Linked DNA regions of Desulfomonile tiedjei DSM 6799. The protein of the gene in region 2 interacts with the protein of the main gene of each other region in a pairwise test. Links are inferred from orthologs where the notes say so. Each region holds a gene or a part of one and is shown on either strand. Other genes may lie near its edges.

Region 1 (4,060 bases), 1.0 Mb from region 2 along the record:
TATACCATTGACGGCAAGCGAACATTCAATCTCGATCCGGGATTCATGACCCTCGGGAATTTCGTCTTGGCCACAGGCAAGAACAATGCCCATAGAATATATCTAAAAGACGGCATATTTGCGGATCTTACTCTCATTTACAGATCGGGATCTTACCACCCTCTGGAATGGACATATCCTGATTATGCCGACAACGGGTTGATTTCGATTCTCAACCAGTTGAGGGAGCAATACAAATGCAGGTTAACGGAGCCGGCATGCGCACGCGCCCCATTAAGAGCATGACCGGGTTCGGCCGGGGCCGCTCGGCTTCCGGCGAAGTTGAAATCATCACGGAAATCCGCGCGGTAAACCACCGTTTTCTCGATCTCTCCGTCAAGCTCCCGAGAGCATTTAACGTGTTCGAGCCGGCAATTCGGAAAACCGTTACAGATAGTGTGCACCGCGGAAAATTCGATATAATGGTTACTCGTAGTGCCGGGAAAAACGGCCTTGTCGAGGTGACTCTGGACGAATCGCTTGCGACCGGCTATTTCAACTGTTTGAAGCGAATACAAGAAAAATTCAATCTTACAGCGGAGATAAAGGCAAGCGACATTATCGGGCTGAAAGATGTAGTCGTTCCAGTCGAACGGGACGATCTCGTGGAAAGCGAATGGCCGCTTCTGGAAGAGAGCCTCGGGACTGCAATGAGAGCACTGGATGAAATGAGATGCGCTGAGGGCGCAACCTTGTGGAATGATATCGAAAACAGATTGCTCTCAATCAAAGAAACCGCTTCCCGGATTTCGCCGCTGGTCCAACAGGTAGTGGTTGCGGCTAAAGAACGTTTGGAGAGGCGGATCAAAGAACTTACAGGCGGCATGGAATTGGACCCGGACCGGCTTACTCAAGAAGTTGCGATTATTGCGGATAAGTCGGACGTGACAGAGGAATTGATCCGGCTGAACAGTCATCTGGAGCAGTTCATGGGATTCTTCTCCGAAGGTTCGCCCCTGGGAAGAAAACTGGATTTTCTGCTTCAGGAAATCAACCGGGAAGTCAATACGTTGGGATCGAAATCAGCATCTACGGAAATTTCATCGCACGTTGTTTATATGAAATCGGAACTGGAGAAGATCCGGGAACAAACACAAAATATAGAATAAGTGAGACACAAATGGCGAGAGTAACAGTTGAAGATTGTCTGGAGAAGGTGGAGAATCGTTTTGCTCTGGTGATCCTTGCATCCAAGAGAACGAAAGAATTAAAAAGAGGGGCGCCTCTGACGGTGCGCGACAGAGACAACCGAGAGGTTGTCATGGCTTTGAGAGAAATAGCGGCATCCAAAGTGTTGGCGAAAATGCCGACGGCTGAAGAATCCCTGGACAAAAAAGAAGCACCTATATCGATTGAAAAGGACTAAATCCTCAACCAAGACTGTTCTTTATGGGGTTCATCCGGTCCTGGAAAATTTCAGGGCAAGAAAACGCTTGATAGAAGAAGTCTTTATTTCCCGAGACAGCAGACTGGACTCATTGACTGCCCAGTTTGAACTCGCCGGAATCCCCATAAACAAGATGAATCCCAAAGATCTCGCTGCGTTTTGCGGATCTCAGCATCATCAGGGCATTGCAGCATCTGTGGGACCGTTTCCCTATGCGGATTTGAGTGATTTGACGTCCCAAGAGGCAGAAGGTTTGCTGGTAATCCTCGATGAGATTCAGGACCCATCGAACCTGGGCACAATACTGAGGAGTTGCCACTGTTTGGGAGCTTCGGGCGTCGTTCTCACGAAGGATCGTGCCGTTCCTGTGACTCCTGCTGTAGAAAAGGCCGCTGCGGGCGCTTCTGCTCATGTCCTGGTTGCGAGAATCGTAAATTTGGCTCGGGAAATTGACGGATTAAAAGATCTGGGATTCTGGATTTACGCTGCCGACGCGCGCGCGAGTTCCTCAGTGTACGCCATGGATCTTACCGAAAAGATCGCAGTTGTGTTCGGTTCCGAATTCAGCGGTATCCGAAGACTCGTCCGTGAAAAATGCGATGGCACAATTTCGATTCCCATGTTGGGCACGATAGATTCTCTCAATGTGGCCCAGACAGCAACGGTGATTCTTGCCGAATCACTCCGGCAACGGCTCGTGAAAAAGCCTGAACTCCTTCTGCATGCTTCTCACGGTTCTAAGTAATGCGGTTGACAATTAGTCCGAATCCGGATTTTGCTCTACTCGACATGGAATTGGATCTGGTTATCGCACTATACGAAGAAAGAAGTCCGGAGATATTCTTGCAGAGTGGGACACCCCGCCCGGATCGGCATTTTCTTCTTGGAATGGCTCAAACCATCGTGGTTGCCGTCGAAGAATCGGACAAAGATTCCGTGCTCTTTCTTGAATCGGGCGCTGCTGAACTTCAAGACTCGGGCGAATTGAGAACACTTCATTCAAGCTTACTGATAGTGCGCAGCATTGAAGGGAGGTTCTCGGCGATTGTCTTCGGAGATCCGCGCCAAGCCAGACGTCTGGCACGTCGTGCAGAACGTTGGTTTACCGGAACGGTTCGTTTGGACATACCATGAGTCTCGATCCTGCCGAGTAGTACCATTGTTGATAGTGGGACAAATTTGGGAACAAGTTATCGGTGCCGGTATCTAAACGAAAAAAGTTTCCGGCAACGTTGGAGGTTTCAATGTATGGAAAATCTGCTGCTCTTGTGACTGTGATGATTCTGCTCTTGACCGTTACCGCGTTCGCTCAGAGGGACATATCGGGAAACTATGAGGCCTCAGTCATGGGATCGACAATACGGGCCAATATAGAACAGAACGGCAGCAACATTCAGGGAGTGGCACACGTGTATTCGGCTGGAAAGAAAAACACTTACCATTTCTCGGGCGTCACGGATGGAAATCGGTTTCAGGCAAGCCATTATAGTGGACATGTCTTTTCCGGGAATGTCACGCCCCAGGGGGATCTTGTGGGTGTTTTGAGGACAAAAGGCGGACACAAAGTCTCCGTTCATGCCTCCCGCCGTAACTGAGAGGGTTCAATGCAGAAGTCGACCGCTGCCAAAATACGCACGTTGTGGTTCCTGACAGCAATGATCCCCTTGATGATGATAGCTGGACTTGTGGGCGTTCTTTCATTGCTGCTTACATCTCCTCTCATGGTGTACGGAGGAATGTGCAAAAAACATATTAAGAGTCCGTGGCGCAAGTCATTGATGTCACCTCGATAACCGAGCGTCCGTTACATGATCGACAGGAGATATTACCGGATTAGAGGTCAAAAATGGGAGGCGCGTTTCTTTCAAAAAGGAGAACGTTTTCCCGATACAGCCATTGACGTACCCAAACAGGGCGTATGGGCTTGCCCGGAACTCCAGGGATGGGACCAAGCCCGTTTTCTCGGGAATTCATGGCGCTTCATCAATTTGGATATAGATGTCAGTTACCTTCCGGAAAATAGGTAGGCATTCTCTGCGCCAGTGAAGAATCAACAACTCCTTTGTCTTCGTCTTCTTCCTGATTTTCGCGCCCTTTTATATCCTGAGCTTCATAGCGCTGATTCTCGCTGATTTGATTCAGTCTTTGATTCAATGAAAGTATTTGCGGGTCATCTTGAGCGAGCAGCGACCAGGAAGCAAACTCAGTCTCATCAACATCACCATTCTTAAATTTTATAGCCACTTTTTTGATTTCGCCGGATTCCATAATCGCCAGGTTGACTGATTGTATGCGCTCGAACTCGTTCTGGTTTGAAGGAACGATTTCCGTGGTCAGCACGTCATCATGCTGTTCGCTTTTCATCACAGAGAACTTCCGGAGACTACCGTTGCCGACACTCTGTATGAGAAGCATTAGAGGATCCGCAAATTTGGAAAGATCTCGCTCACCGTGAATTTTGAAGACTTCCACATCCGAGCCGTCGTGGGTCATCGTGATTATTTTCCCGTTTGACAGAATCTCGACGTTAATGTCTCCGGTGAGGGTAAGCTGAAATTTATTCGGCTTCTGAAAAAGGAGAACACCTTTGGCTTTCATCTCGCGATTAAAAACCGAATTGCGCCGCGTCTTAAC
Region 2 (3,930 bases):
CGGTGTGTCAATATATGATAATAGAATGAATAAATTCCTGGCTACGGGCACATACAATACTGCGCGAATCAAGCATCCCCCGGAAATCTCTGATCGCGTAGAGCCCCCCAAAGGATTAAGCACAGTGAGGAGGCACTTCATATGAGATGGTCATTCAGAATCGGCTCCATTATGGGAATACCCGTTAAGGTTCATCTGACGTTCGTATTATTGCTGATTCTCATCTATTTTGTGGGAGTTTCCGTGATCGGAATCGGCGGACTCGCGGGAGTAGTATTCGTCGTTCTGGTTTTCGCGTCAGTCGTTTTCCACGAACTCAGTCATTCTCTCGTAGCCCGCCACTACGGCATAGAAGTCGTTGATATTACGTTGCTTCCTATCGGTGGGGTTGCCCGTATGCCGAATCCGCCCGAAAACCCGACCCAGGAGATCCTGATTTCCGTAGCAGGACCGGCAGCAAGTATGATCCTGGGTTTCTCTTTATGGTTCTTTGCTGAACTCTTCGGAACGGGTGTGAGTCTGCGGGATCTTTCCGTGGAAAAAAGCCTGCTGGCTCAACTCGCCGCGGTAAATTTCGTGCTGGCGATTTTTAATCTCCTTCCGGCGTTTCCCATGGATGGTGGAAGGATATTGCGAGGATTTCTGGCTCTTTATCTATCCAAGTACACCGCGACACGAATTGCGGTGGGAGTCGGCCAGGTTTTCGCTATTCTCCTGTTCTTCTTGGGAATATTTACCATGAATTTTTTCATGCTGCTCATTGCTCTGTTCGTGTACCTCGGAGCGGAAGCTGAAGAACGTTACTCGGGCATTATGCTGTCGCTTGGGGAAGCATCGGCAGGAGCGGCCATGATCACTCACATAGAAGCGGTCTCGCCCGACGCAACACTCGGCGATCTTGCAGCACTGTTCACCAGGGGATTTCAGTCCGACTTTCCTGTGGTGGATGACCGACGTCTGGTGGGATTGGTTACTCGAGATATGCTCGTGAACGGGCTTCACGAACAGGGCCCGTCTGCTCCTATTACTAGTTTTATGATCAAGGACTTTGCCACCGCAGTGGAAGACACTCCATTGACAGAGGTTTTTCATAAAATGCAGAACACCGGTATCAGAGCAGTTCCTGTGCTACGCGGCGGTGAGTTGAAAGGTCTGGTAACACTCGAACAAATCGGCCGGTACAATATGCTGTGCTCAGGCTATTCCTGTGAATTCCTGCATCCCGGAAAATCTTCGAAGGTGGTTGCACAGTGAAATAAACCAACGGCTCCTCTCGACCGGAGAAATCTGCAATGTATCTTGTAACTGCTGAGGAAATGAGGGCTTTTGACGCTACTGCGATTCAGGAATACGGCATTCCCGGGATAGTGCTGATGGAAAATGCCGGTCGAACAACGTTTCACATTATGAAAACGCGACTCGGACCAGATCTTCAGGATTTGAAGGTTTCCGTTGTCGCGGGTCCCGGGAATAACGGTGGAGACGGCTACGTGATTGCCCGATATCTGATCAATCACGGAGCCGAAGTCGAGACATTTCTTCTGAGTCCTCGCGACAAAATCCAGGGCGACGCGCTGATCAACCTGAAAATCCTGGAGCATATGACATCGCGTATTTTTCACGTCACCGATTCGGAATCCATGAATGTGGCGGCCAGAAAATGGCGCGAGAGCGAAGTGATTGTGGACGCAATTCTTGGCACCGGCTTGAATTCCGAAGTCCGTTCTCCGTACAGAGATGCCATTCTTGAGATAAACTCATCGCAAGCAATTCGGGTGGCAGTCGATCTGCCTTCCGGATTGGATGCGGATACGGGCAAGATCCTGGGGTGTGCAGTCAAGGCCGATATCACGGCCACGTACGGCTTTAAAAAAGTGGGCATGGCCGTATACCCCGGAATTGCTTACTGCGGCGATATCGAAGTCGTCGATATCTCCATACCGCTACCCGCAATAGAGAAGAATCCTCCGCAAGCAATGTTGTATTCAAGTCCCAACGCGGCGACCTACTATGGCCTGCGCATGAACCCCGAAGCCCACAAGGGGATTTTCGGACATCTGCTCGTCATTGGAGGTTCGCCGGGCAAAACCGGAGCTCCTGCAATGGCCGCACATGCAGCTTCACGGATTGGGGCAGGGCTTGTCACCGTTGGAGTTCCCGCGGCATTGAACTCGATTCTCGAAGTAAAACTCACGGAAGAGATGACAGCGCCTCTTCCCGAATCTGTCCCGGGATTTCTTGGGATAACTGCTCTGGAACGCTTGCTTGATCTGGCTGAAGGCAAACGCTGCGTTGTTCTCGGCCCCGGACTTTCCACGGAATACGATATTCCCGAGATGGTGCAGAGATTCCTGTCATCCTATACAGGATGGCTGGTGATCGATGCGGACGGCCTGAATGCCCTTTCGGGACGTATGGATATACTCAAGTCCACTGAAGCAAAAGTAGTCTTGACTCCTCATCCCGGAGAAATGGCACGGCTTACTGGCAAGAGTCCGCGGGAAGTGCAAGAGGACAGGATCGGAACAGCACGGAAGTTTGCCGTGGATTTCGGGGTCTGGGTAGTGCTCAAGGGAGCGGGGACTATAACCGCATCACCTGACGGCATGATTGTGATTAACACCACCGGCAATTCCTGGATGGCTTCCGGCGGTCAAGGCGATGTGCTGAGCGGAATCCTCGGCGGGCTGCTTGTCCAGAATATCCCTCCCGAAGAGGCTATCCCCTTTGGTGTCTTTCTCCACGGTCTGGCTGCGGACAGCCTTCTGGAAAAGGTCGGAAACTCGCCGATGCTGGCAACTGACCTGCTGCAGGAAATCAGGATACTGCTGGGCGGCAAACGTGAAGAATAAGACTTGGGGAACCTTTTTTGGTAAAAAAGGGTCCCCAAACGCCTCCAAAAAACTTTTAATATTCGTCTGAGTTGTCGTTTTTCTAATCGAAAAACGACAACTCAGACGAAAGCACAGAACATTGAAACAATTTGCGGTCGAGCTTCAGAAGTGCACCGAATCCCCTTCTTGACAAAATCCGCTGCACTACTTACCCTAGACTTCCTATAATGACCAAAACACGCATACATTCTTCCATTCAGGTGGTGAAGCAATGACGGCAATCTGGAAAGCCGCTGCAGAGCAATTCGAGCAAGTCCAGGATTTCGTAGTGGCAACGATCCTCGGTGTTCGAGGGTCTTCTCCCCGGCATGTGGGGACTCGATTTCTCGTAAAAAAGGACGGAGGAACCGTAGGAACTATAGGCGGAGGCCTCTTCGAATCTCAGGTGCAGGAATTTGCACTTCACGCATTGAATACTGGGACTTCCCATCGAGCGCACTTCTCATTTCAGGGAAAAGATGCGCAGTCCGTCGACATGATCTGTGGCGGAGAAGCCGATGTGCTTATAGAATTCATTTCTGCCGATGATATAAAAAAACAGGAAATCTTTCGGAAAGTCTTGGAGATTAAAAAAGAGAGAGCATCAGGATACTTTTTCACTACTCTGCAAACCAACCCGGGAAGTACCGGAGGTGCAATAAATCATCTGCTTCTCGATGGCGCAGGAAAGAAATGGGGTGGATTCTCCGGAGAAGAATCGGCTCTGGAAGCCATGCCGGCTCAACGTCTCTTAAAGCCGGCTCAGCTATTGGACGTGTCGGACTTATCAAGTCCTGTATTTCTCGAATGGCTCCATCCCACAGGAACGGTCTATATCTTCGGAGCGGGTCACGTTGGGATTTGTGTAGCGCATTTGGCTGCGTACGTGGATTTCAAAGTGGTCGTCCTGGATGACCGCTCGGAATTTGCCTGCATCGAAAAATGTCCTGATGCTGACGAAATTATTGTACTCGATGATTATGAATCTGCTTTGTCCAAGCTTCAGATAAACGAGGACTGTTATCTCGTGATCGTCACAAGAGGCCATGCGCACGAT

What was found. Proteins that work in one complex are often made in the same cells at the same time.
Region 1: the proteins of DESTI_RS08380 (region 2) and rlmB interact in binary tests that used the Escherichia coli proteins (3 or more experiments, as listed by UniProt). The link is inferred for Desulfomonile tiedjei DSM 6799 from one-to-one orthologs.

The regions. Positions count from the first base shown.
Region 1 is NC_018025.1:3,043,354-3,047,413, forward strand. Bases 295-3,281 are described here. They hold rlmB (23S rRNA (guanosine(2251)-2'-O)-methyltransferase RlmB), read left to right. Parts: upstream 295-1,391; coding sequence 1,392-2,171; downstream 2,172-3,281. Other genes in these bases: DESTI_RS12755 (YicC/YloC family endoribonuclease), read left to right, coding at 295-1,148; rpoZ (DNA-directed RNA polymerase subunit omega), read left to right, coding at 1,160-1,405; DESTI_RS12770 (hypothetical protein), read left to right, coding at 2,171-2,560; DESTI_RS28845 (hypothetical protein), read left to right, coding at 2,671-3,021; DESTI_RS12780 (hypothetical protein), read left to right, coding at 3,031-3,219. Outside these bases: DESTI_RS12750 (DUF4416 family protein), read left to right, coding at 1-285; more of DESTI_RS12755, read left to right, coding at 237-294; more of DESTI_RS29975, read left to right, coding at 3,282-3,453; DESTI_RS12785 (LolA family protein), read right to left, coding at 3,428-4,060. UniProt on the Escherichia coli protein: Specifically methylates the ribose of guanosine 2251 in 23S rRNA.
Region 2 is NC_018025.1:1,996,002-1,999,931, forward strand. Bases 716-3,572 are described here. They hold DESTI_RS08380 (bifunctional ADP-dependent NAD(P)H-hydrate dehydratase/NAD(P)H-hydrate epimerase), read left to right. Parts: upstream 716-1,292; coding sequence 1,293-2,852; downstream 2,853-3,572. Other genes in these bases: DESTI_RS08375 (site-2 protease family protein), read left to right, coding at 716-1,254; DESTI_RS08385 (XdhC family aldehyde oxidoreductase maturation factor), read left to right, coding at 3,106-3,572. In the rest of the region: more of DESTI_RS08375, read left to right, coding at 142-715; more of DESTI_RS08385, read left to right, coding at 3,573-3,930. UniProt on the Escherichia coli protein: Bifunctional enzyme that catalyzes the epimerization of the S- and R-forms of NAD(P)HX and the dehydration of the S-form of NAD(P)HX at the expense of ADP, which is converted to AMP.